DNA from 4 places in the Paenisporosarcina sp. P4_D4 genome. Region 1 is predicted to be linked to each of the others. Evidence: riboswitches for the same ligand, from Rfam matches in the RefSeq annotation. Region 1 holds a riboswitch; each other region holds the start of a gene.
The links. A riboswitch is a leader RNA that binds a small molecule or an ion and turns the genes downstream of it on or off. The one in region 1 is predicted to bind S-adenosylmethionine.
Positions count from the first base shown of each region.

Region 2: another riboswitch for S-adenosylmethionine. It lies ahead of AC1DSL_RS10825 (methionine ABC transporter ATP-binding protein); the one in region 1 lies ahead of AC1DSL_RS05640 (2,3-diketo-5-methylthiopentyl-1-phosphate enolase).
Region 3: another riboswitch for S-adenosylmethionine. It lies ahead of AC1DSL_RS00080 (O-acetylhomoserine aminocarboxypropyltransferase/cysteine synthase family protein); the one in region 1 lies ahead of AC1DSL_RS05640 (2,3-diketo-5-methylthiopentyl-1-phosphate enolase).
Region 4: another riboswitch for S-adenosylmethionine. It lies ahead of metK (methionine adenosyltransferase); the one in region 1 lies ahead of AC1DSL_RS05640 (2,3-diketo-5-methylthiopentyl-1-phosphate enolase).

Region 1 covers NZ_JBFUIO010000013.1:9,237-16,783, reverse strand. The annotation lists gene corA (magnesium/cobalt transporter CorA) at 1-511, opposite strand, end outside; gene AC1DSL_RS05660 (hypothetical protein) at 745-879, shown strand; gene AC1DSL_RS05655 (hypothetical protein) at 1,148-1,354, opposite strand; guanidine-I (ykkC/yxkD leader) riboswitch at 1,524-1,627, shown strand; gene AC1DSL_RS05650 (DMT family transporter) at 1,686-2,021, shown strand; gene AC1DSL_RS05645 (DMT family transporter) at 2,021-2,335, shown strand; SAM riboswitch class I at 2,488-2,592, shown strand; gene AC1DSL_RS05640 (2,3-diketo-5-methylthiopentyl-1-phosphate enolase) at 2,665-3,879, shown strand; gene AC1DSL_RS05635 (2-hydroxy-3-keto-5-methylthiopentenyl-1-phosphate phosphatase) at 3,876-4,535, shown strand; gene AC1DSL_RS05630 (methylthioribulose 1-phosphate dehydratase) at 4,532-5,161, shown strand; gene AC1DSL_RS05625 (cupin domain-containing protein) at 5,164-5,694, shown strand; gene AC1DSL_RS05620 (YjcZ family sporulation protein) at 5,953-6,051, opposite strand; gene AC1DSL_RS05615 (plasmid pRiA4b ORF-3 family protein) at 6,158-6,811, opposite strand; gene AC1DSL_RS05610 (TVP38/TMEM64 family protein) at 7,035-7,547, shown strand, end outside.
Region 2 covers NZ_JBFUIO010000042.1:10,158-17,704, reverse strand. The annotation lists gene AC1DSL_RS10850 (acyl-CoA dehydrogenase family protein) at 1-1,474, shown strand, start outside; gene AC1DSL_RS10845 (arsenate reductase family protein) at 1,749-2,108, shown strand; gene gcvH (glycine cleavage system protein GcvH) at 2,183-2,563, shown strand; gene AC1DSL_RS10835 (toprim domain-containing protein) at 2,751-3,092, shown strand; gene AC1DSL_RS10830 (thioredoxin family protein) at 3,105-3,413, shown strand; SAM riboswitch class I at 3,471-3,578, shown strand; gene AC1DSL_RS10825 (methionine ABC transporter ATP-binding protein) at 3,829-4,854, shown strand; gene AC1DSL_RS10820 (methionine ABC transporter permease) at 4,847-5,515, shown strand; gene AC1DSL_RS10815 (MetQ/NlpA family ABC transporter substrate-binding protein) at 5,569-6,393, shown strand; gene AC1DSL_RS10810 (hypothetical protein) at 6,857-7,387, shown strand.
Region 3 covers NZ_JBFUIO010000001.1:13,065-20,611, forward strand. The annotation lists gene pepT (peptidase T) at 1-706, opposite strand, end outside; gene AC1DSL_RS00075 (glycerol-3-phosphate acyltransferase) at 895-1,545, opposite strand; SAM riboswitch class I at 1,685-1,802, shown strand; gene AC1DSL_RS00080 (O-acetylhomoserine aminocarboxypropyltransferase/cysteine synthase family protein) at 1,920-3,209, shown strand; gene metX (homoserine O-acetyltransferase MetX) at 3,226-4,281, shown strand; gene AC1DSL_RS00090 (homoserine dehydrogenase) at 4,254-5,240, shown strand; gene AC1DSL_RS00095 (CpaB family protein) at 5,700-6,494, shown strand; gene AC1DSL_RS00100 (CpaE/TadZ family protein) at 6,518-7,547, shown strand, end outside.
Region 4 covers NZ_JBFUIO010000007.1:66,303-73,849, reverse strand. The annotation lists gene AC1DSL_RS03840 (NUDIX domain-containing protein) at 1-175, shown strand, start outside; gene AC1DSL_RS03835 (alpha/beta hydrolase family protein) at 114-899, shown strand; gene AC1DSL_RS03830 (hypothetical protein) at 903-1,352, shown strand; gene AC1DSL_RS03825 (hypothetical protein) at 1,370-1,810, shown strand; gene pckA (phosphoenolpyruvate carboxykinase (ATP)) at 1,852-3,438, opposite strand; SAM riboswitch class I at 3,636-3,759, shown strand; gene metK (methionine adenosyltransferase) at 3,959-5,155, shown strand; gene AC1DSL_RS03810 (gamma carbonic anhydrase) at 5,309-5,827, opposite strand; gene AC1DSL_RS03805 (alpha/beta hydrolase) at 5,931-6,731, shown strand; gene AC1DSL_RS03800 (alanine/glycine:cation symporter family protein) at 7,117-7,547, shown strand, end outside.

The DNA of each region.
Region 1 (7,547 bases):
AAAAATGCTTCATATCAAACGTCATCTGATCTTCAATTTCGTTCAAATGGTCCTCAATCTTGTACACAAGTGGAAAGTAGGAATCAACCACTTTGTCGAGAATTTGATACATCGCATAAATCGCTCCACGTTCCCAGAAGGAGGCATCGCGTTGCAATTTTTCTCGAACCAAGTCCAATTCTTGAACGGTATTATGATGAAAAGTAACAACAAAATTCTTTCCAACGAATAAATCCAATTCTTCTGCTTCGAGTGTCTCTTCATTCAGCGTATGGACGACAAAGAAATGATATCCATCGTGGTAATCGACTTTCGGGCGCTGCAAGCGGTGTAAACAATCTTCAATCGCCAGTGGATGGAAATGAAAGAACGAATCAAGCAAAGCCCATTCAGTGGCTGATGGTTTGTCAAAATCAATCCAGTACCAGTCGAATGACTTTTTATGTAGATCTTCTAAAGGAAAGTCCATTTCTAATTGGCTATCAACGGTAACTCCAAATGTTCGAATCATAAGTAAAACCTCGTTTCACACTGTAAATGCTAGTAGTAGTTTACCACGAAAGTTCGATGTGCTTGTATTGAAGCCAACAAAATTCGTTTGAAAAAGGAGAAGTTACCAGTCGATTTCTTATAACTTCACATTAAAAGTTCATTTTCTAAATAATGTCTTAACAAGTTATTCACATCCTCTTCATATTCATCTATTACACTAAAGGTGCAAGCTCAAATCCAAGGAGGTCCTACATGAGTCAAACACGTTTGAAAAAGAAAGCTTTACCTATCGCAATCCTTTCGTTTTTAGCCATCAGTGGAGTCGCGGGAACCATTGCCACATTTCCATTTCATAAACGACAACGAATACCTCTAAAAGCTAGATAAAGGAAAAATAAAAAATGCGATTTAAAGGAGAGTCATTAACGTGGAAATTCAACGAAGACCTTGGAAAAAAATATCTTTGACGCGATTTATGGACTTCATAAGTAAGTCCACTCAAAGAGCACAAGAAAAGAGATTTTCTCAATTAAATTCATCACAGACACCTTGGAATTAACTAAACGCAATCATAAATAAATAAATTGATTCACTTTACTACTCTCATTTCTTATGGAGAGTTTTTTCTTGTTTAAAAACTCCTTCATACGGGAATTTACATATCTTTAATAACTTTTACCACTCCATACGCTGACAGATACGAAATCGGGATGAGAAGAAAAAGAATGATCAATCCAATCATCGTACCAAGTGGAGAGATAGGAAGTAGATTACCTGCAAAAAATCCAAGTATCTGAAAATAAATGACGAAAATGACGATGGACATGATTAGAATAATCATCTTATTTTTGAAGGTTTTCATTGTGATTCTCCTTCCGCAACAACCAAATATAGTACCATTAAGTATTACATTTACTTCCAATTGTTACAACTGTTTCTTTAAAGCGAGCGCATCGTTTGACTCTCTGTAAAATATAGTTTATTCTAGCCATGGAATTAATAAATTCATAAAGCGCCATTTTCACAATGGCGGCCAAGTTTTCTAGGGTTCCGCAAACAACCGGTTTGGTCTGGTCCAAGAGAAAACGCTTTGCACACATGCAAAGATACACGGAAGGATAAAAGCCTGGGAGATGACGTATGATACGTTTATCTCTCGGGCTTATTTTGATTTGGAAAAGGAGTATGTTTTCATGAATAAAGAATGGATGAAAGTCTTCATAGCAGCATTTTTTGAAGTGTTTTGGGTAATTGGTCTCAAGCATGCGGATGATATTTGGACATGGTTGGGCACGGCAATTGCGATTTCAGTGAGTTTCTATTTAATGATTATGGCAGGGAAAACACTTCCTGTTGGAACCGTGTATGCAGTGTTTGTCGGACTTGGTACAGCTGGTACAGTGATTGCGGATATCCTCTTTTTCGGGGAATCATTTAGTATCGCAAAAATTGCCTTGATTGCACTTCTGTTAATTGGGGTTGTCGGGCTTAAGCTGGTGACAAAAGAACAGGAAGAGGTGGAATCCTAATGGCGTGGATATTCTTAATCATTGCTGGATTGTTTGAAATGACAGGTGTGGCGATGATCAGTCAAGTGCATAAAAGTCGCAATTGGAAGTCCATTAGCGGATTGTTCGCAAGCTTTTTGGCAAGCTTCCTGTTCCTTGCACTCGCCATGGAAACCCTTCCGATGGGTACGGCATACGCAGTGTGGACAGGTATTGGTGCTTCAGGTGGAGCGATTTTAGGCATGATTTTATACGGGGAGCCTAAAACATGGTTGCGCATGCTGTTTATTGCCATGGTGTTAGGAGCGGCTGTCGGTTTGAAATTTATTTCTTAGGACGGTCATATCTATTTCCCGGCAAACATAGCATAACTTTATCACACACATAAAAAGCAGTATATTTTAATTTGTTAGAAAATTATGTTGACAAGTATTTTGCACCCTGTCATAATCCAATTTAGATTTTAAAAAATATCATATCTACATTTTTCTTATCAAGAGCAGGTGGAGGGACTAGCCCTATGAAACCCGGCAACCGACTTACGCGAGTAGGCACGGTGCTAATTCTTGCAGCAGTAGCTGACAGATAAGAGGATGTTAGTTCAACTACTAACCTCTTCTTTTTTGTGAAGAGGTTTTTTATTTTCCCTAAAGAGGTGGAGACATTGAGTGAAGTAATCGCGACTTATTTAGTCCATAGCATAGAAGAAAATTTAGAAAAAAAAGCAGAAGGCATCGCACTTGGCTTGACGGTCGGATCATGGACCGACTTACCGCAACTGGAACAACAGCAACTGAAGAAACATAAGGGACGCGTTGTATCTGTCCAAAAAGAAAATAGTCAATTAGAAAGCCGAACGAAAGGAATTATTCGCATTGCATACCCCATGGCGAATTTCAGTCCTGATTTGCCAGCCATTTTAACGACGACTTTTGGCAAGTTATCACTGGACGGGGAAATCAAATTAATTGATTTGGAGTTCAGTCCGGAATTAACGGGCCACTTTCCAGGGCCGAAATTCGGCACAGAAGGAATCCGACAATTGACAGGCGTGCAAGAACGACCATTTGTCATGAGTATCTTTAAAGGCATACTCGGGAAAGATTTGGGCTTTTTACTAACACAACTCGAACACCAAGCACGCGGTGGTGTGGATTTTGTGAAAGATGATGAAATTTTATTCGAAAACGAGTCGACGCCTTTTGAACAACGGATTGTAAAAGGACGTGAAGTACTCGAGCATGTTTTCTCGGAGACAGGTCACCGCACACGTTACGCAGTGAATTTGACAGGACGTACATTCGACTTAAAAGACAAAGCAAGACACGCGACAGAGCTAGGGGCAGATATGTTGCTGTTTAATGTTTATGCATACGGATTGGATACACTGCAAAGTTTAGCTGAAGATCCAGAAATTGCGATTCCGATTATGGCACACCCAGCCGTTTCGGGAGCATTCACTCCATCCCAAAAGTATGGTCTCTCAAACCACCTCGCACTGGGTAAATTATTGCGACTTGCCGGGGCGGATTTCTCGTTATTTCCTTCACCATATGGCAGTGTGGCCTTGGAAAAATCAGAAACACTACAAATTGCAGATGCACTCCATGTTCCTGGTTTGATAAAGACCTCTTTGCCAGTGCCTTCAGCCGGAATTCATCCGGGCATGGTGCCGCAACTGATTGAAGACTTTGGTATTGATTCCGTCATCAATGCAGGTGGCGGGGTGCACGGACATCCAGCAGGTTCTGCGGCAGGGGGCAAAGCATTCAGGCAAGCGGTTGATGCAACGCTTTCAAGGAAGACCTTATCAGAGGCTGCGCAAACAAATGCAGAACTGCAACAAGCACTGGAATTGTGGGGTGACAAAGTACGATGACACAACCCGTTATATTTTGTGATTTTGATGGCACGATTACCACGAAAGATAACATTATGGCCATCATGAAAAAATTCGCACCCCCCGAGTGGGAGCCGATTAAAGATCAGATTCTCGGCCAACAAATAACCATTCAACAAGGCGTGACACAACTTTTCAACTTGCTATCAACCGACCAAAAAGATGAAATTACCCAATTTGTATTGGAACAGGCACAAATTCGAGAAGGATTTGAGGATTTTGTGGCCTATACGAAAGCACAGAAGATTCCACTCTTTATTGTATCTGGAGGCATTGATTTCTTTGTTAAGCCACTCGTGAAGGAACATATAGAAGACGACCGTATTTACTGCAATGTGGCAGATTTTTCTGGAGAAACCATCACAATCAACTGGCCTCATACATGCGATGAACATTGCTCGAATGGCTGTGGTTGTTGTAAACCATCCATTATCCGCAAACTGAGTGACGACAACACTTACAAAATCGTCATCGGTGATTCCATTACCGATTTGCAAGCGGCCAAACTGGCAGACAAAGTCATAGCGCGGGACTTCCTCATCGAAAAATGCGAAGAACTCGATATTCCTTTTGAGCCATTTGAAACATTTACAGACGTGATTCACATTTTAAAGCAATTGGAGGTACGCACATGAGCAATTACTTTTCCCGTTGGAACGAGCTTGCGGCCATAAAAAAAGAACTCGCAGACCGCGATTGGTTCTACGGAACGAGTGGTAATTTATCGATTAAGGTAACGAATGAACCGGTTACATTCCTCGTTACAGCATCCGGTAAGGACAAAAGGAAATTCACGGATCATGACTTTTTACTGGTTGATGCAGCTGGTGAAAAGTTGGAGGAAACGATGTCAAAGCCATCGGCTGAAACTTTGCTCCACGCTAAGATTTATAACAAAACAAATGCCGGTTGTGTCCTTCATGTGCACACGATTGACAACAATGTCATCACAGAACTGTATAAACATGATACACATATCGATTTCACCGGAAATGAAATTATTAAAGCACTCGGTTCCTGGGAACAAGATGCCAAAGTCAGCATTCCGATCATTCCAAATGTCGCGCATATCCCGACACTTGCTGAACAATTTGATCGTTATGTAACAGGGGACACGGGAGCAATCCTGATTAAAAATCACGGCATCACGGTGTGGGGCAAAGACGCTTTTGAAGCGAAAAAATATTTGGAAGCATGGGAATTTTTATTCTCGTACCAAGTGAAAATAGCAACTATAAAACATGTAGTGGGGAGTTATTAAAAATGGCATACATTCGCAAACACGCAAACAACGAACGCATTGAAGAAGAGCAAGCAGTCATCGCCTTTTTGAACAGCAATGAAGTTATTTATGAAAAATGGGACATCGAGAAGCTTCCAACCAATCTTCGTGAAAAATTCAATTTAACAGATGAAGAAAAACATCAGATTCTATCCGCATTCGGAATCGAAATTGCTGACATTTCCGAGCGACGCAACTACCAGCAAGCGGATGTGATTTCACTCTCTGAATCAACGCCTAACTTGGAACAACTGTTGAAAAATTTCCAACAGGAGCACCATCATGAAGACGATGAAGTGCGTTTCATCGTCAGCGGTCATGGCATTTTCGTCATTCAATCGGAAGACGGAGAGTTCTTTGATGTCGAGTTGCAACCGGGAGACTTAATCTCTGTACCTGAAAATGTTCGGCACTACTTTACGCTGATGGAAGACCGTAAAGTTGTAGCAGTACGCATCTTTGTCACGACAGAAGGCTGGGTACCGATTTACGAGAAGGAAACAGTCGCTTAATTAAAGGTTGATTACTTTTTGACCACTTGATAAAGGTCTTTGACCAGTCAAGATTGATTTTCATCCAGTCAGCCCAAGTTTTTGACCATTCGTAGCCGCTTTTCGTCCATTCGCCTAGACACGGAAAAAATCATCCTTTCCAGACACACAATAAAACCTGACATCCCGTAAGGAGTCAGGTTTTTTGTACTTATTACACACGATGGGGGAAGAAAGAGTCGTGCGTCATAGTCGAATGTGAGGGTTAATTTCTATAAATTAGTATAGACAACTCGCACCGACAATAATTAACAAGATGAAGAGAACAACAATCAACGTGAACGTAGAACCGCTAGTATTGCAGCATTCGTATCCCATGCTTTACACCACCTTTTTAGAAAGGATGCTTTAGCATATGCACATCTTTGGCACTGACTCGGGAAAAAATCACGGTTCATTACACAAGATTGTTTCTTGCTTCACTTTATTTTATTTGGCCACACCATTCTTCTTTCAAGACGGCATTTACTTTGGCTAAGTTGAACTTTTGATACCCTTGACCTTCTGCCCATGCTTTCATCCCCGCGTGTTCAGGGTCATCTTTGTCTTTCATGACACGCTTGAATTCGTCATATCCAGGCGGACCTCCCACATCTTCAGGTGGGCAAGTACCTTTGCCTTCGAGCAGTTGCGGATAATTATACGCGTAATCATCCACTACTTGTTCGAGCACCACTTCGTGGTCCCAGCTGTCTCCAAAGTCATACATGTAGCGAAATACGGGGGAGTCATGGACGTATTTGGTCAAATCCACATCGCGTGCGAGTAATAGCTGAGTACGGATAAACCGTTGATACATTCTGAATTCATACGATCCTTCTTCTGGCGGGTTTTTCATATAGTATTGGGCCATGCCGAAGTTTTCTGAAACCGATTCTTCATCGCCGACTAATTGAATCGTTTTATTGTTCTTGGAATCGTCGATGGAGAAATTAAATAAGTGACTATTTGTCCATCCGACTGAGGTTTGGATAATCGAATGTAAATCATAAAAATCGAGCGTCTCAGGTACGATAATGCGACGCCATACTTTCGGTTTTACATAATTTAGCGTGACAAGAAATTGATAGCCTTTCAAGATATCACCTCTACTTTAGAATTTTTCCCCATCATACCACAGAAGCATTTGTTCTGGTTTTCTGGAGAGTATTGGTGAGGCCTCATTGTTATAAAAAACGGCGTTAGCTGGAAATGTTTACAGTTCCCATTTCTATCAATTTTAAGAAACATGGTATGATAGAAGAAAATTAATTTATTGCACAATAAAATTATTTCCATAGGAAGATACAAGTGGGTGACGAATGAAAGAAGCGATCAACAAATTCACGCATAAAAACTGGTTGGTTTGGGCTGGCTTATTGTTGCTGCTCATTTTTTTACTATTAAATCGTCAGATCATTACTCTTCTCGTAAATCGTGACGTCGAAGGCATTCAAGATTTTTTGGATGATAATCTGCTTTATGCATATATATTTATGCTGGTCATCATGATTCTCCAAAATTCGTTTACGGTGTTTCCTTTACTATTAGTAATTACCATCAACATTACGCTGTTTGGATTTTTTGATGGTTTTTTATGGAGCTGGATTTCCAGTGTAATCGCCGCAGTCTTCGTCTTCTGTGCCGTCCGCTTCTTGTTTCAAGAAAGATTGATTGAAAAATTCAAACCAGGTTTACTTGTACAAATAGAAGCGAATGGATTTGCTTATGTATTCCAAGCGCGGATTTTCCCTTTAGTCCCGACTAGTTTGGTCAATATATTGGGAGGATTGAGCACGGTTCGGTTTTGGCCGTTTATTCTTGCCACGACCATC
Region 2 (7,547 bases), on a different contig from region 1:
TGCAGGTGGTTTCTCCATTACTCACGGTGCACACGTTGGAATTGGATCATTACCAATTGTACTTTTTGGGAATGAAGAACAAAAACAAAAATATTTGCCTAAACTCGCCACTGGCGAACTAATTGCCGCTTACGCGCTAACAGAGCCAGGTTCAGGTTCGGATGCTTTAGGTGCTAAAACTTCTGCCAAGTTAAATGCAGAAGGTACGCACTATGTATTAAATGGAGAGAAACAATGGATTACAAACGCTGGTTTTGCGGATGTATTTGTTGTGTATGCAAAAATTGACGGAGAACAATTCTCTGCTTTCATCGTAGAACGTGAATTCTCAGGCGTTTCAGTAGGCGCGGAAGAGAAGAAAATGGGGATTAAATCTTCTTCGACACGTACTTTAATTTTACAGGATGCACAAGTGCCGGTTGAAAACTTACTTGGGGAAGTTGGCCGTGGCCACGTTATTGCATTCAATATCTTGAATATTGGTCGTTACAAATTGGGAGTGGGTACAGTTGGTGCATCCAAACGTGCTTTTGAATTGGCTGTTGCCTATTCGAACCAACGTCAACAATTTAAAACACCGATTTCTTCTTTCAACTTAACAAAAGAAAAGCTTTCAACAATGGCATCCAAATTATATGCTTCGGAAAGTTTGATTTATCGTACGGTTGGTTATTTTGAAGACCGCATGAGTCAATTGAGTCCTGAAGAGCAAAAAGATGGCAAAGCTATTGCTGCTTCTATTGCGGAATATGCTATTGAATGTTCAATCAACAAAGTGTTCGGCACAGAAGTATTGGATTATATTGCGGATGAAGCAGTTCAGTTGCATGGCGGTTACGGCTTCATGCAAGAGTATGAAGTAGAGCGCATCTATCGTGACTCCCGCATTAACCGTATTTTCGAAGGCACAAATGAAATCAATCGTTTGCTGGTACCTGGTACGTTCTTGCGTAAAGCTATGAAAGGTGAACTTCCACTTCTTCAAAAAGCACAAGCGCTTCAATCAGAATTGTTAATGATGATGCCAGAAGAAATTGAAGATGCACCATTAGCTCAAGAAAAAGTATTGGTGCAAAATGCTAAAAAAATCGGCTTGCTAGCTGCAGGTTTAGCGGCTCAACGTTACGGTACAAAACTTGAAACTGAACAAGAAGTATTGACAAACATTGCGGACATCGTGAACAATCTATTCGCAATGGAATCAGCTGTTCTGCGTTCAGAGAAAGCAATCCAGCGTGACGGTGTTGATAAAGCGAACCAAAAACTTCTATACACTCAAATCTTCTGTCAGGAAGCTTTTGAATGTATCGAAAAAGATGCGAAAGAAACATTGATTGCTGCAGTTGAAGGCGATAACTTACGCATGATGCTTTCTGCACTGCGTAAATTGACTCGCTCTACTCCTTATAATGTAATTGCCAAAAAACGTGAAGCTTCGGTTAAATTGATTGACGCTGTGAAATACGTAGTTTAATAAAATTTCGATATTTGACCCTATTATTGAACAAGGCGAAGTGCTTCTGCCACTTCGCCTTGTTTGTATTTTAAGAAAACTATTAATACTAAAAATCACCGATAGGTTCTTCGATGAACCTAAGGAGAACTTCCTTCAAAACTGGAAATAAACAAGTGAAAATATTTGATTGACGCAAAGAAAAACGTAGAATAAAAAATCCGAACGCTTCTGATGAGGTGTTCGGATTTATTTTTTGATAGACTGGTTAAAATGATGATAAGGAGGTTTAATGATGGCTATTACGTATTATGGATATCCGAAATGTAGTACTTGCAAAAAGGCTAAAGCATGGTTGGATGCCGAAGGTCTTACGTATCATGATGTACATATTGTAGAAACTCCCCCTTCAAAGGAAGAGTTGAAAAAGATCGTAGAGACAAGTGGGTTGCCGCTTAAGAAGTTTTATAACACGAGTGGAATGAAATACAGGGAGCTTGGTTTAAAAGATAAACTGCCGACGATGTCAGATGAAGAACAATATGAATTGCTTGCTTCAGACGGGATGCTCATTAAGAGACCCCTTGTGACGGACGGCTTGAAAGCCACAGTAGGTTTTAAGGAGTCGGATTTTACTGTGAATTGGAAAAGCTGATTTTCTGTTCTTGTTTTTAAGGAAAGATTATGTCAAACTGAAGTTGAATATATTACATATTTGGAGGGGTATTAATGAGCACACCAAAAGAATTACGCTACTCTGAGGAACACGAATGGGTTAAAGTTGAAGATGGAAAAGCACGCATCGGCATCACTAACTTCGCTCAATCTGAGCTTGGTGATATTGTATTCGTAGAACTTCCACAAGTAGGCGACGAAATCAAAACGAACGAACCATTTGGCAGTGTTGAATCTGTTAAAACAGTTTCTGAGCTATACGCACCAATCAGTGGTAAAGTAGTTGAAGTGAACAGCGGATTGGAAGACAGTCCTGAATTCGTGAATGAATCTCCATACGAGAATGCATGGATGATCGTTGTAGAACCTACAGATTTGTCTGAAGTGGACTCATTAATGACGGCTGAGCAATACGAAGAAATGACACAAGAGTAATATCGTTAGTTGAACGCCGACATTTGTTCGGCGTTTTTTGCATATGTCGATTATAACAGCGAGTTTAAAACGGGATATTGAAAAGAGTGGCAATGGTTGTGATCGGGAAGAGTTGCAACCTGATGGACTCCGTTTCAAGAAAACTTTTTAAACAATCTTTTATGTCAGTACAGCCAGGAGTGATCCCATGCCAATAGATAAAGTCATAATTGTAGAAGGTCGATCAGATAAACAGCGGATTCTGCGACTTATTGCAGAGCCAGTTGAAATTATCTGCACGAACGGAACAGTCAGCCCCACGCGATTGGAAGAAATATTAGCCCCCTACGATCAGTTGGAGATTTATGTATTTGTCGATGCTGATAAGTCCGGAGAGAAATTACGTGCGCTCATTAAACGTGAATTTCCCGAAGCACTTCATTTATATACTGATCCAGCCTACCGAGAAGTTGCGACTACACCAATGAAAGTTCTAGCGACTGTGTTGCTCGGAGCGAATATCGATGTTAAAGCGGAATTTATTGCCTAAAGGATGAATACAATGAAAGAATGGACGCGAGCGGAGTGGGAAAATCATTCTCAAAACGCAAAGAGGGCAGCTTATTATTTATATACGCCCATGTGTGGAACTTGCCAAGTTGCCTCAAAAATGATGGACGTTGTGGAAGAACTTTTGCCAGATTTGCAAATAGGGAAAGCAAACTTGAACTATGTAGAAAGTTTAGCGGTCGATTATCAAATCCAAAGCGTCCCTTGTTTACTCATTGCGGAAAATGGTCAAATAGTTGAAAAAGTTTATGCTTTTCAATCAGTTCCCTATCTATATAATCGTTTGCAAAAAAAAAATTGACGTTCGCATTTGAACGTGTTACATTATCATTCGTAACTAAAAACTTAATATCGTAAACTCTTATAAAGAGAGGCTGAGGGAAGTGCCCTATGAAGCCCGGCAACCGTCACAATTTGTGAAATGGTGCCAAATCACTCAAAGCGAATTCGCTTTGAAAGATGAGAGAACGGTCTAACGTATATAATTGTGCATTAGTCCCTTCTGCTTGTCTGCGGAAGGGATTTTTATTTTTTTAGGATATTTCAATAAAATGATGTTGATATTAAATGAAATGAAAGAGTTTATTTGCGCGCGTTATGCTTGAGTGCAGGTAAGTGGTTTTAAACTTCTTGACTCATGCGAAACATGCAGCCAGTGCAAATGCATGATAAAGAAAACAAATAAAATGGTGTATAAATTCAGAGGTGAAGTGAATATGATTCAATTAAAAAACTTATCAAAACGGTTTGAAACCGGTAATGGACAACTCATAGCGGTAGATGACGTGAATGTGACGATTGATCAAGGCGAGATTTTTGGCATAATCGGTTACAGTGGAGCAGGAAAAAGTACTTTGATCCGATTATTAAATGGCTTGGAAAAACCTACTTCAGGTAGTGTCACTGTAAATGGACACGAAATCTCGTCCAGTTCAGGACAGGATCTTCGTAGTGCAAGACAAAAAGTAAGCATGATTTTTCAACATTTCAACTTACTATGGTCGCGGACAGTCGAGGAAAATATCTCATTCCCACTAGAAATTGCAGGGATTAGCAAAACGCAACGTTCAGAACGAGTTAAAGAATTAATCGAACTAGTTGGATTGACAGGCAGGGAGAAAGCATACCCTTCCCAATTATCCGGCGGTCAAAAGCAACGGGTAGGAATTGCACGTGCCCTTGCCAATAATCCTGAAGTGCTGCTATGTGATGAAGCGACATCAGCACTTGACCCTGAAACAACAGATGCCATATTGGAACTATTGGTAGATATCAACAAACGGTTGGGTTTGACAATTGTCCTGATTACACATGAAATGCATGTCATCCGTAAAATTTGTCATCGGGTTGCAGTCATGGAAGCTGGAAAAGTGGTTGAAATGGGAAGTGTACTTCAAATATTCCAAACTCCTGAACAACCCATTACGAAACGTTTTGTTGCCCAGGTAAATGGTCCGGAGTCAGCCAGCCAGACGATTGCTCATTTGGTAGAGCAATATCCCTCAGGCAAGCTTGTGAAACTAGTTTTTGTCGGAGATAGAACGGAGCAACCGATTCTATCAAGATTAATTAAGCAATATCAAGTAGAAGTTAACATCGTTCAAGGGAATATCGCACAAACTCAAAATGGTGCATATGGAACGTTATATTTACAAATCGATGGCGATTCAAATGCCATCAATCAAGCGATTGATTATTTACATGGACAAGATGTTCATACGGAGGTGATTTCACATGATTGAAAACCTTCTACCGAATGTGGATTGGGAAAAAATGTGGGAAGCCACACTTGAAACGTTATATATGACTTCAATGGCTACCGTTTTAACTTTCATAATCGGACTTGCACTTGGAATTTTGCTGTTTGTAACTAGCCCTCGTCAATTATGGGCAAATAAAATAGTGTACTGGTTAACAGGGGCGTTCGTTAATATTTTCAGATCCATCCCGTTTATCATCTTAATTATTTTGTTGATTCCGTTTACTAAATTCCTACTCGGTACGATTCGTGGGGCAAATGCTGCATTACCGGCACTAATCATAGGTGCAGCACCATTTTATGCCCGCATGGTCCTGATTGCATTACGTGAAATAGATAAAGGTGTAATTGAAGCTGCTCGCTCAATGGGCGCTAAAACTTCCACAATCATTTGGAAAGTGCTTCTTCCAGAGTCCATGCCTGCATTAATCTCAGGACTGACCGTTACAGCAATTGCCCTTGTAGGTTATACCGCGATGGCAGGAATTATTGGAGCGGGCGGTCTTGGAACACTCGCATTTTTAGATGGCTTCCAACGCAGTAGGGGAGATGTAACAGTTGTTTCCACAATTATCATTTTACTAATTGTCTTTATCATCCAATGGGTGGGAGATTCGATCACAACAAAAACAGACAAACGTTAAGGTGCTTTCGGGTGAAAGCTCGATCAAATAAACAAAAAAAGGGAGAGAAAATGATGAAGAAATTTGTAGCAGGAATTTTATTATCGGCAAGTGCAATCACTCTAGCGGCATGTGGAGGAGGAGCTGGCTCATCATCAGGTGGAGACAGTAAAGAACTTGTAGTGGGAGCATCTAACATACCCCATTCAGAAATTTTGGAACAAGCAAAACCGTTGCTTGAAGAAAAAGGTATTGAACTTAAAATTGAAACTTACCAAGATTACATTTTACCGAATGAGGATTTGGAAAATGGCGATTTGGATGCAAACTACTTCCAGCACATTCCTTACTTCGAAGCTCAAATGGCCGATCATGGCTATGATTTTGCCAATGCTGGCGGTATCCATATTGAGCCAATCGGTGTGTACTCAAAAAAATATAAGTCTCTGGATGAACTTCCTGAAGGAGCAACGATACTGATTAGTAATTCAGTTGCTGACCATGGTCGTATCCTATCTATGTTGGAAGCTGAGGGTCTAATCACATTAAAAGAAGGCATTGATAAGACAACAGCAGAAGTAAAAGATATTGTAGACAATCCGAAGAACTTGGAATTTGATGCAGAATACGAAGCGGCACTTCTTGTACAAATGTACGAAAATGAAGAAGGCGATGCGGTGTTAATCAACTCAAACTACGCAATCGACGCTGGGTTGAACCCATTGGAAGATTCAATCGCTATTGAAAACTCAGAATCTCCATACGTAAATATCATTGCTGTAAAAGCTGGTAATGAAAAAAATAAAGAAATTAAAGCATTAGTTGAAGTATTGAAATCTAAAGAAATTCAAGATTTCATTTTAGATGAATGGGGCGGTTCGGTCGTTCCAGTTAAATAAAGTAATCCTATGGACGCCGGGAAACCGGCGTCTTTTCTATTTCTTGGAAGATGATACTTAGTCACCCAGTAAATTGAAGATTGTTTTTTGTAGGAATTATTGGGTGAGACCGATTAAATGGTATTTGATGCCGATTAAATCCAAGACAATGCCGATTAAATTTCATTTTACTCCAAATTAAATGAGTGTCATACCGAGTTAGGATTTAATCCAAACGATGATTATATTAATGATTGTACATTACATAGCACAGGATAGTTTTGAATTGGCAACAAATATAAATGGAGATGAGGCATCACCATGTTAATCGTGAATCGACTTTCACGTGAAAAAACTAATGAAAGTAGCTCTTTGGAATCATAATTTTCAATGTGTTCCGACTATTTTGTATAGCCTTTACATTGGGAATATTGTTATGGTAGGATAATGATGCAAATTGACTACATATAAAGGAGATTCAATGATGAAAAAATTATTACTACTACTTACTTCACTTACAATCGTTCTTGCGGCATGTTCATCTGATAAAGAAGAAAAGCCGGAAACAACAACAAACGGAGCAGCAAAGACTGAAGAAAAAGCTAATCCTGCAGCAGATATGATGAAGTTTTATTTATCCATTTCTCAATCAATTAATGAGGTTGATGCTGATTTAAACGCTTTTGAAGATGCAGCGGGTGAAGCTACGCTTCCTGAAGGTGCCGATCTTCAAACGATGAAAGATGCAGCAAAAGCTTCTGCAGACAATACATCAGCAAAAGTAGAGGCGTTGGAAGTTCCTAAAACCTTAACAAAGCAACAAGAAGCAATTAACAGCGCACTTTCTAAAATTCAAGAAGCTTACACAATGAAATCAAAAGCGTTAGCTTCTGAAGGCGAAGTTCAATTAGATGAAGCAAATGCAAAATTCCAGGAAGCTGACAAAGAGTTAAATGCTGTCCTTGAAGAAATCGGTTTGGTTGGTTCAAGTATTTTTAATGAAGTTTCTTTATAAGAAACAAATCATAGCTTGATTTGTTGGATGTTTTCCAAAAAAGTTCTTCCGTTAATTCGGTCGAACTTTTTTTTATTTTGAGCTGATTAAAAATCTCGTTGTAAATTGTACATATGCGCTTGCCGCTTGTTAGGCCTAAGCCAACGTACTGAGATTAACC
Region 3 (7,547 bases), on a different contig from region 1:
GAGCGTTCACCATTTTGTTTTTAGCTGAACCTGGATGAACGCTTGTCCCACGTGTGATAACTTTAGCACCAGCTGCATTGAAACTTTCAAATTGAAGTTCTCCAAGAGGTCCGCCATCCATTGTATAAGCATACTTGGCATCAAATTTTTCAACATCAAATTTATGTGGCCCACGCCCAATTTCTTCGTCTGGAGTAAAGGCAACACGAAGTTTGCCGTGTTTAATGTCTGGATTATTAATTAGAAACTCCATAGCTGTCATAATTTCAGCAATTCCTGCTTTGTTGTCGGCACCTAGTAAAGTCGTGCCATCTGTTGTTATTAAAGTGTGCCCGATATAATTATTAAGCTCTGGGAAATCGTCAGGAGACATAACGGTTTCTTCGTTTAATCGGATGTCGCCACCTTCATAGCAATCGATACGCTGAGGGTTTACATTCTTACCTGTATAATCAGTTGCTGTGTCGACGTGAGCTAAAAAGCCGATTGTTGGCAATTCACGTTCTGAATTTGCAGGCAAAGTGGCAAATAAATAACCATTGTCATCAAGTGAAATGTCTTCCATTCCGATTGAAGCCAATTCTTTTTCTAGTTCGTGCAATAAGTCCCACTGACCTGGTGTAGATGGACAAGTGGTGCTTTCAGCATCTGATTGTGTATCAATTTTGGCATAACGTACAAGGCGTTCGATTAATGTTTCTTGCATGGTTTCATCTCCCTTAGAAAAGTTGGTTCGGAGTCGGGCAGATATTGACCGACATGATGCGGGCCAGTAGTCTTTACCCCTTACCTCAGTTTAGCACTTTCATTCGGTTCACGGAATAATGATTGTTCTGGCCGAATGAAATTTTAACGACTTTTTAGTAAATTCGGAATAAAAAATAGATTCCCCAATTAATTGGAGTGAGTCACTTTTTTCTTTTTGATAACCGAAGAAACTCGTGGTTCCATCCCGGATCTCAAACGGTGTATATTCTCGCGATGCTTCCATAACGCAAGTAAGAAGAGTGCGGTGGTTATGACAATTGGCATAGTACTTTCTGTAATCAAAAAGGCTAAAATGATATATGTAATATATAAGAACAGTACACCGATTAATAAGTAATCTGTCACCAATGAAACGACAATCAGCAAGATAAGTCCAACCAATCCGATTCTCCAATCCAGTACTAACATCACTCCAATAACAGATGCCGTTCCTTTACCACCATCAAAATGCATCTGAAATGGATAATTGTGACCTATTACGACAGATGCCCCCACAAGAAATAATAGGACCCATTGATACTCCAAGGAAAGATCAGTAGATTCGAATATAAGACGCAAAAGGACGATTGCAAGTATTCCTTTACCAATATCAACAAATGCAACGAGTGCCCCGTATTTCCAGCCTAATACAATAGTGGCATTGGATGCCCCCGCATTCTTTACTCCCTGTTCCTTTACATTCACCCCAGAAAGCCGTTGCGCCACATTTGAACCGTGGAGACAGCCAATTAAATAACCTGATAGTAAGGTGATTAGCACCCATAATGCAAGATTCATATTCCCAACCCCTTTTTTTCACTAACTCTTTAAACGTTTGAGTGTTGGCAGAAGTTTCAAAAAATTATATAAATAATTCTTGACTATTTATGGATATTAAACATATACTGATTCTCAAGATGGAAAACTAAATCAAATACTCTTATCTAGAGTGGCGGAGGGACTAGGCCCTGCGATGCCCGGCAACCGGCAAGTGATTAACTTGCAAAGGTGCTAATTCCTACAGATTTCTTTAGTGGAGATCTGAAAGATAAGAGGAGGATCACGCACTTGTGAGCCCCTCTTCTTAAGCGAAGACGGGGCTTTTTTCTGTTCATAAAACTCCTCTTTCGCCTCCACACTTCCATCTAAAACACAATCCAGGAGGGAAAACAATGACAAATCTTCAACCGGAAACTCTACTTTTACACGGAGGTCAGCAGCCGGACCCAATCACGGGTTCCCGTGCAGTGCCAATCTACAAAACAACTTCTTTTGTTTTCAGAGATACGGAACATGCCCAAAACTTATTCGCCTTGCAGGAAACTGGACACATTTATTCACGCATCGGCAACCCGACTGTGGACGTATTTGAACAGCGAATCGCGTTATTGGAAGGTGGCACAGCAGCGGTAGCCCTATCGAGTGGCATGGCTGCGATAGCCTTCTCCATTCTGAATGTAGCAGGAGCCGGTGATGAAATCGTCGCTGCTGGCAATTTGTATGGTGGGACCTACAATCTATTTGCCAATACACTTCCACGGTATGGAATCACGGTGAAGTTTGTAGATTCCACCGATCCTGAGAATTTCCGCGGGGCCATTACCGATAAAACGAAAGCCATTTTCGGGGAAATCATCGGAAACCCAAGCCTTCATGTTTTGGACGTAGAAGCTGTAGCTGACATTGCACACGAGAACGGAATTCCGTTGATTATCGATAATACGTTTGCAACGCCATACGGAAGCAACCCTATCGAATTCGGTGCGGATGTAGTCGTTCATTCAGCTACGAAATGGATTGGGGGACACGGTACGTCAATCGGCGGTGTCGTTGTGGATGCAGGTAAGTTTGATTGGAACAGCGAGAAGTTTCCTGGCTTTACGGAACCGGATACGAGCTACCATGGCCTTCGTTACGGGATTGATGTCCCCCAAGTGGCTTTCGCGATTAAACTGCGGGTCCAGCTACTGCGTGACTTCGGTCCATGCCTAAGCCCGGATAATGCATTCGCTTTTTTGCAAGGTCTTGAAACATTGCATCTCCGCGTACCGAAACATAATGAAAATGCAATTGCAGTCGCACAATACTTAGCAAATCATCCGGCAGTAGAATGGGTAAGTTTCAATGGTTTCGAATCTCATCCATCTCATCAATTGGCAAACAAGTACTTAAAGAATGGATACGGCTCGATTGTGAATTTTGGCATTAAAGGAGGTCGGAAAGCAGGACGAAAACTTATCGACCATGTCCAAATCTGGTCGCATGTGGCTAATGTAGGGGATGCAAAATCGCTCATTATCCATCCTGCTTCAACAACCCATCAACAGTTAAGCAGTGAAGAGTTGAAGCAATCGGGTGTAACGGAAGAGTTGATTCGTCTATCAGTAGGATTGGAATCTGTGAAAGACCTGGTAGCCGATTTGGGGAAAGCAATAGAACATGCCACCGTCGTAACGGTTTAATGTGGAGGTGAATTTAATGGCAACAGGAAGTGTGACAATCGGGAATTTTCAACTAGAGTCTGGAGAATGGCTTGAGCATGTTGAACTTTCATATGAAACTCTTGGTCCTTCAGAAGCACCAGTTGTTTTGGTTTGTCATGCGTTAACTGGCAATCAATATGCCGTTGGATCAAAGGAATCACCGGGCTGGTGGAGCGGGTTAATTGGACCGGGAAAGAATATTGATACCGACTCTTTTCGAGTTATTACACTGAATGTCCTTGGAGGATGCTCGGGTACGACGGGGCCGTTGACCATCAATCCCTCTACAGGCAATCCATATCGATCATCCTTTCCGACAATTACAATTCGTGATATGGTGCATGCGGAAAAAAAGGCATTACTAGCTTTGGGTATTAATCGGCTTCATGCGGTAGTTGGTGGGTCACTTGGTGGCATGCGTGTTTTGGAGTGGGGATTACTTTATCCAAAAGATATGGATATTCTTATTCCTTTAGCAGTTACCCCTTATCTAAGTGACACAGGTATTGCTTTTAACTACATTGGAATCCATGCAATTGAGACGGATGCGAATTATCTCAATGGAAACTATACCTGTTCCTCGGAGATCAAGGGGTTTGAAACGGCTCGAATGGCGGGGCTGGTTACTTATCGTAGTGAACAATTACATAAGAACCGTTTTGCCAGAAAGACCAGAAGCGATGGATTGTTCGAAATCGAATCCTATATGAAATATCAAGGGGTAAAACTGGCTAACCGTTTTGATGCGAATAGCTACCTTACCTTGTTAAGAGCAATGAATACCCATGATATCGGAAGGGATAGAGGGGGTATAGAAATTGCGGCAAAGCAATTTGAAGCAAAAGTGATTACCATAGCATTCACATATGATTTACTATATCCACCTGAGGACATTTGCTCTTTTGCGCATCTCGTTCCTAATCATCATTTCTGTATGGTCAACACAAGATTCGGTCATGATGGCTTTCTGACTGAATTTGAGACATGGGGAGATATATTATCTGTTCACTTGGGGGTAAAGTCATGGCGACGATTCAAGCAGCAATCTTAGGTTTTGGCACAGTTGGTCAAGGTATTTACCAAATACTTAATGAGAAAAAGGATCAATTAAAAGAATCACTTGGATTAGATATAGACATCAAAGCAATTCTGATAAGAGATAAGACAAAAAGTCGCATGGCAGCTCCAGATGTATTGTTCACTGACAACTTTGATGAAATTGAAGCTATCCCAGATCTTCAAATTGTTTTTGAAGCCATTGTGGGAGAAGACCCTGCTTACGATTATTTATGTAAGGCCATTCAAAAAGGTTGTCATGTCATTACGGCTAATAAAGTCATGTTCTCAAAGCGTGGCTTGGAGTTACAGGAACTTGCAAATAGGCAAGGTGTCCATGTGGGATATGAAGCAACTACAGCTGGCGGTGTTCCCATAATTTCAACTTTGAAAAATATTCTTCTAGTAAATCAGGTTCAAAGAATTCAAGGGATATTAAATGGAACATCAAATTACATCTTAACTCAAATGAGGGTGCAAGAAAGCAGTTTTCAGGATGCTTTGGAGGAAGCAAAGTTACTGGGGTACGCAGAGGCAGATCCTTTCAATGACATTTCAGGTCAAGACGCATTTCGAAAGCTTATGATATTGAGTAATTTAGCATTCGGTAAACAACCAAAGTGGAATGATGTATCGATTGAAGGAATAGCAGATATCACTCTTGAACAAGTACTGGGGGCTGCAAGGGAAGGTTTGCGTTTCAGACATGTGGCAGAAATTGTCGAAAAGGTAGATGGATCCTTACATGCGAGTGTTGGTCCAAGATTGGTAGGCCCAGAGCATCCTTTGTATGCAATTGAGGGAGTAAATAACGCAATTGCGCTTGAAACGGATTACATGGGAACTTTAACTTTAGTGGGCCCGGGAGCAGGTAAATTCCCGACTGCAAGTGCCATGGTGAAAGATTATGCAGAAATTATCGGCAAACGGACTCAAATTTTAGTCACCATATAAGAAAATCGAACCGCTACATTCTCTCCAAATGGAGAAATGAAGCGGTTTTTCTATTGGGGAAAATAACGTACTTATTATATAGAAGGAATACATTCAAAACACTTGATTTTAAGTATCTTGAAGTCGAGGTTATTGGAATTACATGGAAAAAATAAAGAATCATTATACCCTCTAATTGTAAAAAAAAGGTTTATTAAAGGTAAAATAGTTGTGATTTAAAAGTATATCAAATTTAACGAATCGCATTATATCAACGTTTTGGTGATTAGGTAAAAATAAATATCGTGAAATAGGTTTATTTACACGGTACAAGGGAACTACGAAAAGGTATTGGGAATATTATCCAACTTTGACATTACGGGAAAGTAAATGGTAAATAATATATGACTATTGAGGTATTCAATGAAGGATTATACCTAAAAGTATAAAAGAAACCATTTTGAAAAGAGGGATTAATGAATGTTAGAGGCAAAAAGGCGTGCGGCTGTATTCTTTATTTTGGCCTTTATTTTAGCGGCCGCCACTGGGTATATGGTCCTTCAGAAAGTTAAAGACTTAAATTCCGAATTAGGAGCAATGACAAAAATTTATGTGGCTAATGGAGAGATTCTTTCTCGAGAAGTAATTCAGGAAAGCCAAGTAACCGTTATGGAAATTCCAAATAAGTTTGTAGTTAAAGATTCTCATATTACATCGTTCGAAGAACTGCAGTACCAAGTTTCCGTCCTGCCTCTCAAGGAAGGGGATATCATCACCAAAAGCATGATCAAACCAGCTACAACACTTCAAAATGAAAATAATCGGTTGGTCAGCTTAAATAGCTCAGAAAAAATTCAATTTGACCAAGTAATCGAAACTCTAGATCGAGTGGATATTGTTGTATCGACTGATAATAATGGCGACCACAAAACGACCATGTTCATGAAAGATGTGGTAGTAAGATGGGCGTTAGGTAATAAAGATGGCATGAGAGGGATTTCAGTCGAAGTGACAGCTGAACAAGCACCTAAACTAATACATATGCAAAATTATGCTGATCATATTCGAATATTAAAAGCTAATGTTGGTCAAAATAGCCTGCCTCTAGAAGAAACTGAAGAACAAGCAGCGCAGGAGGATGCAGCCGCACAGCCAAAGTCGGAAGCTAAACCAGCAACTCCTCCAGCAACGAAGCCTGCACCTACACAACCAAAAGATAATACAAAAAAAGAAACACCGAAAGCAGCAGGAACGACTTCAGGTAGCGGACAGTAAGGTAAAGAAGAGAGGCTGACAAGATGGAATCACATATAAATATTTTGATTGTTAGTGAATGGGAGCAAAGCACGGCGCAACTAAAAATAATCGCTGAAAGTTTTTCAAAAAGCGTAACTACGGTTAATTATCCAGAAGCCATTCGCGAAATGAATCGGGAAACGCGAGATATTGTGATTGTTTCTCAATTTGAAACGGAAGCTTCTGTGGAATTGGTTCAATCGATTCGAATGGTTAACCCGGCATGTCTGCTATTGTTTGTCGCCAATGAATCTGACTTTTCATTGCTCCGTTCAATCATTCGTTCAGGAGCGGATGAGTTCTTCGTATTCCCTGATGAAGCCAGTTTATTTGCCAGCCGTTTCCCGACAATCGTAAAAAACTATGAAGTTAAGAAGAATTCGATGGAAGAAGCCGCTGTAACCTATGGGAGGAATCGGGGGAAGATTTTTTCTTTCTATAGTGGAAAAGGTGGAAGTGGCCGTACATTGATTGCTTCTTCAGTTGCTCAAACTTTAAAGCTTGAGTCAACGGCGGAAGTGATTTTGATCGATTTGAACACTCAGTACGGTGGAATCGAAAACGTCTTTTCTATTGAATCAAACCGTTCGCTGGCCGACTTAATGCCAGTAGTTGAGGAATTAAATGAAAGTCATATCCGGAATGTTTCGGAAACGCAGGAAGATTCCAAGCTGGAAATTCTCATTAGCCCTTGTGACGCGGAAATTGCGGAATCAATTGATGAAGAGTTTATTGCCAAATTGATTCGTACATGCCGACGTTCATTTGATTACGTGTTAATTGATTTGCCAAGTCATATGAATACACAGGTTGTTACAGCATTAGAAGAGTCAGACAAAGTATTTTATATATTAGCTCCTGAAACTTCAGCACTTAAAACGTTGAAGCAGTTCGAGACACTGAGCACAAGGCTCGGCATTTCATTGGCAAATCGCATGGAAATTGTGCTGAATGAACTGGCCAAAGAAAACGAAGTCCAGCAAAGTGATTTGAAAAATGTACTACGTTTTCCGGTTGCTGCTTCCATTCGCA
Region 4 (7,547 bases), on a different contig from region 1:
TGAGACTGAGGGACCTGTATGGATGACGATACAGGAGTTTTTCAAATCAACTAATCTTAGTTTTCATATGACAGATGACGGAATGAGAAAAATGTTGGAACAGGTGATGTTAGATGAAAGTAGACGGAACAATTGTACACAGACTTCCGTATCCAAGTCCAAATCCACAAGTTAAATTAACGGAAATTGTCTATTGGTCATGTGGATTCAGGGTAAAAGGGTTACTTGCGGAGCCACGCAAAGAAGGCAAGTATGAGGGAATCCTCTATTTACGTGGAGGTATTCAAAACATTGGTATGGTTCGATCTGCTCGAATTGCTCAGTTTGCCACACAAGGATTCGTGGTGTTTGCCCCTTATTATCGTGGGAACAGAGGCGGCGAAGGTAGAGATGAATTTGCTGGGGAAGATCGGTTTGACGCTACCAATGGAGTAGAAGTATTAAGACAGTTTATTTCAGTGAACCGTATTCATCTGTTTGCATTTTCTCGTGGAGGAATTATGGCTTTATGGACGGCTGTTCTGCGTTCAGATATTACATCGGTTGTCACCTGGTCAGGTGTGTCAGACATGGTTCTCACCTATGAGGAACGTGAAGACATGCGTAGAATGATGAAGCGGGTGATTGGTGGTAATCCTACGAATGTACCTGAGGCATATGAACTTCGTCAACCACTCAAACATGTCAGTGCTATTGATGCCAAAATTCTAATTATCCATGGACGAAAAGATGGGAATGTCGGAATTGAACATGCCTTACGTCTCGAAAAAGCACTCATTGATGGAAATAAAAATTTTGAGACTTGGTATTTTAAAGATTACACACATTATTTCCCTTCGAAAACCAATAGACAAACTGTCAGAGATTTAACGGACTGGATGAAACGACAAGGGGAATAATATATGAAACATATCCGAATTCATTTAAAGACTAGCAGTACTGCTAACAAAACCTCGGTCCCTAATGATACGTCATATTGGAAAAAGCTTTGGGATACGTATACGAGTGAATATGCTTCAGTGGAAATTCAGTGTTGGCAGGAAGAAGTGCATGATATTGAGGAATTGACCAAACTCTCTGCACATTCTGTGAATCAAGGACTTGTAAAATCGTTTACAATTACATTGAACGAAAAAAACTGTAACTATTTACGTAATCATTCAATTGATGCAGACGGTGGTTTAAAATGGTTCACTATATTCTTTTATAAAGAAGATATTCAAATGCTTGAGATAGCACAATATGGTTCAGAAATTGTATTATATGGAGTAAATGAGAAAGAAGCGGAAGAATTTGAAGCGCTATTCCCTGAAATCGAGAACGCGGAATACTTCAAAGAACACCTCATGTAAGCAGAGGAGGGTGAGGCATGGGAAATTTACATATAATATACGATTCTTTATTACTAACCAGTGAAACCAACAAGCTTAGGAAGAGTATTAGCTATTGGTTTCCGTTAATGAATGAGGTACTTCCAGTGTTTACAGAAGTCGAAGTACATTGTCATGAAGATGAAAAAGAAGCAATTCTTAAGATTAAACCTTTCGCTCATACCATTCGATATGGAAGTGGATTGGTTATTTTTACAATGCCTCTAAATCAGAAGCTAAAAGACTTGCTACTGTATGGGGTAAATGAAGGACAGACAAGAATTCCTTGGTATACATTAGTATTCAAGAGAAATGGTGCACATATTTGTACTGTTAAATATCACGGATCTGAATTGTTTTTCTACCAGATAACGAAAGAGGATGCTAAAGAGATAGAATCTTACTTTCCAGAAGAGACAGTTTTTGAATATACGGAGTAAAAAAAATGGCCTGCACATGAAGTGCAAGCCATTTTTGTATTCTAGATAATTGGACCGCCATTAGAAATAATGTCTTCAGACACTGATCCAAATTTATTGAAGTTCTCACGGAATCGATTAGCCAATTCTTGTGCTTTTTTATCGTATGCTGCTGGATCCGCCCATGCATCGCGTGGGTTTAATACGTCAGAAGGTACGCCAGGTACTTCTTTAGGAATAGCTAAACCGAATGCTGAACCTTTATCCATTTCAACATTATCTAATTTGCCTTCCAATGCAGCACGAACCATCGCACGTGTATAAGAAAGTTTCATACGGCTACCAACGCCAAATTCGCCGCCTGTCCAGCCAGTATTTACAAGGAAGACTTGTGCATCATGCTCATCTATTTTCTTCCCTAACATTTCTGCATATACAGTTGCAGGAAGGGGAAGGAATGGAGAACCGAAACAAGTTGAGAATGTTGCTTGTGGAGATGTAATTCCACGTTCTGTACCAGCAAGCTTCGATGTAAATCCACTTAAGAAGTGATACATCGCTTGTTCTTTCGTCAACTTACTGATTGGAGGTAATACCCCAAACGCATCAGCAGTTAAGAAAATGATGGTTTTTGGATGACCTGCTACAGAAGGATCAACAATATTGTCGATTGCTTGTAATGGGTAAGCGGCACGCGTGTTTTCAGTTAACGAAATATTTTCGTAGTCAGGTATACGCGTTTCAGGATCCAATACTACGTTTTCCAATACAGAACCAAAACGGATTGCATCGAAAATTTGTGGTTCATTTTCACGTGTTAAGTTAATTGCTTTTGCGTAACAGCCGCCTTCAATATTGAATACGCCGTTATCTGACCAGCCATGCTCATCATCGCCGATTAATTTACGATCTGCATCAGCAGATAATGTTGTTTTTCCTGTTCCGGACAATCCGAAGAACAAAGCAACATCGCCTTTTTCACCAACGTTTGCAGAACAGTGCATCGGTAGGATGCCTTGCTCAGGGAGCAAGTAGTTCATAATAGAGAAAATTGATTTTTTCATTTCACCGGCATACTCAGTACCACCGATTAAAATGATGCGTTTTTCCATTGACACAATGATAAACGTTTCGGAACCTGTACCATCGATTGCAGGATCTGCTTTGAAAGTCGGAGCATAAACGATTGTGAATTGTGCTTCATGCGATGCCAACTCATCTTTAGACGGACGAATGAATAATTGGTGTGCAAAAAGGTTATGCCAAGCATATTCATTGATTACTTGCAATGAAAGGCGAGATTCTTTATCCGCACCGGCAAAGCCATTAAAGACAAATAACTCTTCTTTTGTTTTTAAATAGTTCACAACTTTTTTATATAAAGAGTTGAAAATTTCAGATGATATTGGTTGGTTTACTGAGCCCCAATCAATCTTGTCTTTCGAGCTATCTTCCACAACAACATATTTGTCTTTAGGAGAACGTCCTGTATATTTTCCTGTCACTACTTTTACAGCTCCAGTTGGTGTTAAGACAGCTTCTCCACGTAATGTTGCTTTCTCCACAAGTTGTGGGACTGAAAGTTGCACATGCACGTTTTGGCCATTTAACAAGTCGTTCAGCTCGTTCATCGTGTTCACTGAATTCATGTATATGTACCTTCCTTTATCGTATATTACCCTTAAATCGGGTTAACCTTGATTCGAAAATTAGTATAACACATTACGCTTAATAATCTACACTAATAGCCTAATTAATTTTATCTGATTTTCGAACATTTATATAGAACGAAAAAAATATTTGACAAGGCTTCATTAGTTTATTATGATGTAAAACTGAACGGATACTCTTATCCCGAGCTGGTGGAGGGGTCAGGCCCTATGAAACCCGGCAACCTGCAGTTATGAACCAAGTAGTAATTGGCAAAGGTGCTGAACCTGAAGCAAGGTGTATTCCTTGGATGATAAGAGTGAAAGGTGCCTATTAACGAATGCCTTTCCTCATGTTTTTACGTGAGAGAGGGTTTTTTTTATGACATCTCCCTTTATCCTCGTGTGCAGAAGCCCGAAAAGGCGGAAGGTTTTATTCTAATGAATAAGCTGGACATGGGAAATGAGTACCGTTTGAATTTTCCGAGAGCAATCTCGAAGGATATAGGAGGAATATTAAATGACAACTCGTCGTCTATTTACATCAGAATCAGTAACAGAAGGGCATCCGGACAAAATTTGCGATCAAATCTCAGACGCAATTTTAGATGCTATTTTAACTGAAGATCCAAATGCACGTGTTGCTTGTGAAACAACTGTAACAACAGGTTTAGTGCTTGTTGCCGGTGAAATCACAACATCTGCATACGTGGATATTCAAAAAGTCGTACGTGAAACAGTTCGTGAAATCGGCTACACACGTGCAAAATATGGTTTTGACTCAGAGACTTCTGCAGTATTGACTGCAATCGATGAGCAATCTGCTGACATCGCAATGGGTGTTGACAGAGCACTGGAAGCACGTGAAGGTTCGATGACAGATTCAGACATCGAAGCAATCGGTGCAGGTGACCAAGGTTTAATGTTCGGTTTTGCTTGTAATGAAACACCGGAATTAATGCCTCTTCCAATTAGTATGGCTCATAAGTTAGCTCGTCGTTTAGCATTAGTTCGTAAAGAAGAAATTCTTCCATACTTACGTCCAGATGGCAAAACACAAGTAACTGTAGAATATGATGAAAACAATAAACCGTTGCGTATTGACACAATCGTTATTTCTACTCAACATCACCCAGAAGTAACACTTGAGCAAATTCAACGTAACTTGAAAGAACATGTCATCAATCCTGTCGTTCCGGCAGAATTAATTGACGAAAATACAAAATACTTCATTAACCCAACTGGTCGCTTCGTAATTGGTGGACCACAAGGGGATGCTGGTTTAACTGGTCGCAAAATTATCGTAGATACTTACGGTGGATACGCTCGTCACGGTGGCGGCGCATTCTCTGGTAAAGATGCGACAAAAGTTGACCGTTCAGCAGCATATGCAGCACGTTATGTAGCGAAAAACATCGTAGCAGCAGGACTTGCTGACCGTTGCGAAGTTCAACTTGCATATGCAATCGGTGTTGCACAACCAGTATCAATTGCAATCGATACTTTTGGTACAGGCACTGTAGAAGAATCGAAACTTGTTGAAATTGTTCGCGATTCATTCGACCTTCGCCCAGCTGGAATCATCAAAATGTTAGATCTACGTCGTCCGATTTACAAGCAGACAGCTGCTTATGGACACTTCGGTCGCACAGACTTGGATGTACCATGGGAGAAAACAGACAGAGCGGCTACTTTGAAAGAAAAAGCAGGCGTTTAAGATTGAGAAGCCATTCCGGGTATGACCTGGAATGGCTTTTTTATTGGAAATTAGTGGGCGAAAGGGAACAAATCAATTTGAACGGGAATAAATTTAAGAATGCTTCAACATATTAAAAGGACCGGGCTCTATCACCCGGTCCTTACTATCCGTTTACTTTTGTTGTTGCATTGCCTTATAAATCTGTCCTTTTTCAGCATATTCTCTCACAATACGTTCCATATCTAATTTGTCTTCAGCATTCAACTCCCGAACCACTTTTGCCGGTCGTCCCAATGCAAGCATACCTGGGGGAATTACTTTACCGGGTGGAACCAAGCTGCCTGCTCCAATAAATGCACCTTCACCAATCTCTGCGCCATCCAGGACAATGGAACCCATGCCAATTAAGGCGCCTTTTCGTATAGTACAGCTATGCAAAGTTACTTGGTGTCCGATGGTGACTTCATCTTCCAAAATTAATGGAGCGGCAGGGCTTTGATGAAGGCAACACAAATCTTGAATATTAACTTTTCGGCCGATTCGTGTCGCATTGACATCACCACGAATAATGGTATTAAACCAAATAGTGGACTCTGGACCGATTGTCACATCACCACTTATTGTGACATAATCAGCAATATAAACAGATGGGTCAATCATGGGTGTTTTATCATTAAATGGATAAATCATTCTAAAACCTCGTTTCTTCTTGCCATATGGTTTCATTATACAAAAAAAGAGGAACTAAAAAAGGATGACTTCGTCGAATAAAGAAATAGAAGGAGCGATGATTATGTGGAAATGGGAAGCTGATGGACAGGCTAAAGCAGTCATCGCCATCGTACACAGCGCGTATGAACATCATCGTAGGTACGCCTGGGTTATAGAAGAGTTTAGAAGTTCAGGATTTCATGTTGTAATGGGGGATCTACCGGGGCACGGAGAATCGGCTCTCAATAAACAAGCACATGACGAGGATTTTCAATCCTATGGCACTTTTATCAATCACTTGATTGACGCTTCGCTTACATATAACTTACCCGTTTTTATTATGGGTCACGGGTTAGGTGCAACTTTAGTCATGCAAGTGCTTCAGGAAAAATCAATTGAATGTGCTGGAATAATTCTGACATCTCCTTGGATGCATTTACATATTCATGCATCGAAACTTTCCAGTGCTTTAGCCAACATGGGGAAGCTAGCTGAAAACGTCAAAAGTACTCATGAAATAACCATTAAAAAACTGACAAGAAATTATGATGTTTATACGCAAGGTAAAGACGATGATCTATATAACACGACCATTACTTTGAAGTGGTACAGGGAGTTGCAGCATTTGATGAAAGCAACAACTGCCAAACAAGAAAGCATTCAAGATGTTCCTATTTTGATGATGACTGCAGAGCGGGATAAAATTGCGGATCCGACATTCGCAAAGAATTGGCTGCAAAAACAAAAACTTTCTGAAATACAATATAAAGAGTGGAAAAATTGTTTTCATGATCTGTTCCAAGAGCCAGAACGAGAAGATGTGTTTTATTACACGAAGACATTCGTGAATAATGTGTTGCGTTCACTCGGATATGTGGTTTAAGACAAATAAAAGCCTTTCTAATGAAAAATTAGAAAGGCTTTTACTATGGATTTGTTTATGACTTCATTTATGAATTATGCAGATTTACAAGGATTAATAAATTATTCTGACATGAAAATTAGCCCCCTGTAAAAAAGGGAAGCAATAGATTCCAAATTTCAAAACCTGAACATTTACCAATATGATAATTCTATTTTAATAAAAATATTCCTCTATTGTTTTTTAGAACTTTGAAACTTGGATTTATGTACGCTATGCCTTGCAGAAGTCGAAGTTAGCATAATGAGAATCTAGAAGTATATAAAATCTTTCCTTGTACTAACATCATTTTTGTAATACAGTGAATAATGTGACAATATTATGAACAAACAAAGGGGGAAATTGGATGGAAGAGTTTATTGGGCAAATAAATAACTTTTTATGGGGACCTTGGATGATTTATGGCTGTTTGGCTATCGGTCTATTATTTTCAATCCTTACTCGTTTCTTGCAAGTTCGACTGATCAAGGATATGGTTGTTCAAATGTTCAAAGGTGAAAAATCGGATGCCGGGGTATCTTCATTCCAAGCATTATCGATTGCATTATCAGGTCGTGTTGGAACCGGAAATATTGCAGGGGTTGCTACGGCGATTGCATTTGGTGGTCCAGGGGCTGTATTCTGGATGTGGGCAATAGCGTTTATCGGGGCATCTTCAGCGTTTGTCGAATCAACTTTGGCTCAAATTTATAAAGTGAAAGACCAAGGACAATACCGTGGTGGTCCTGCTTATTACATAGAAAAAGGAATCGGCTCGAAGTGGTATGCAGTTATTTT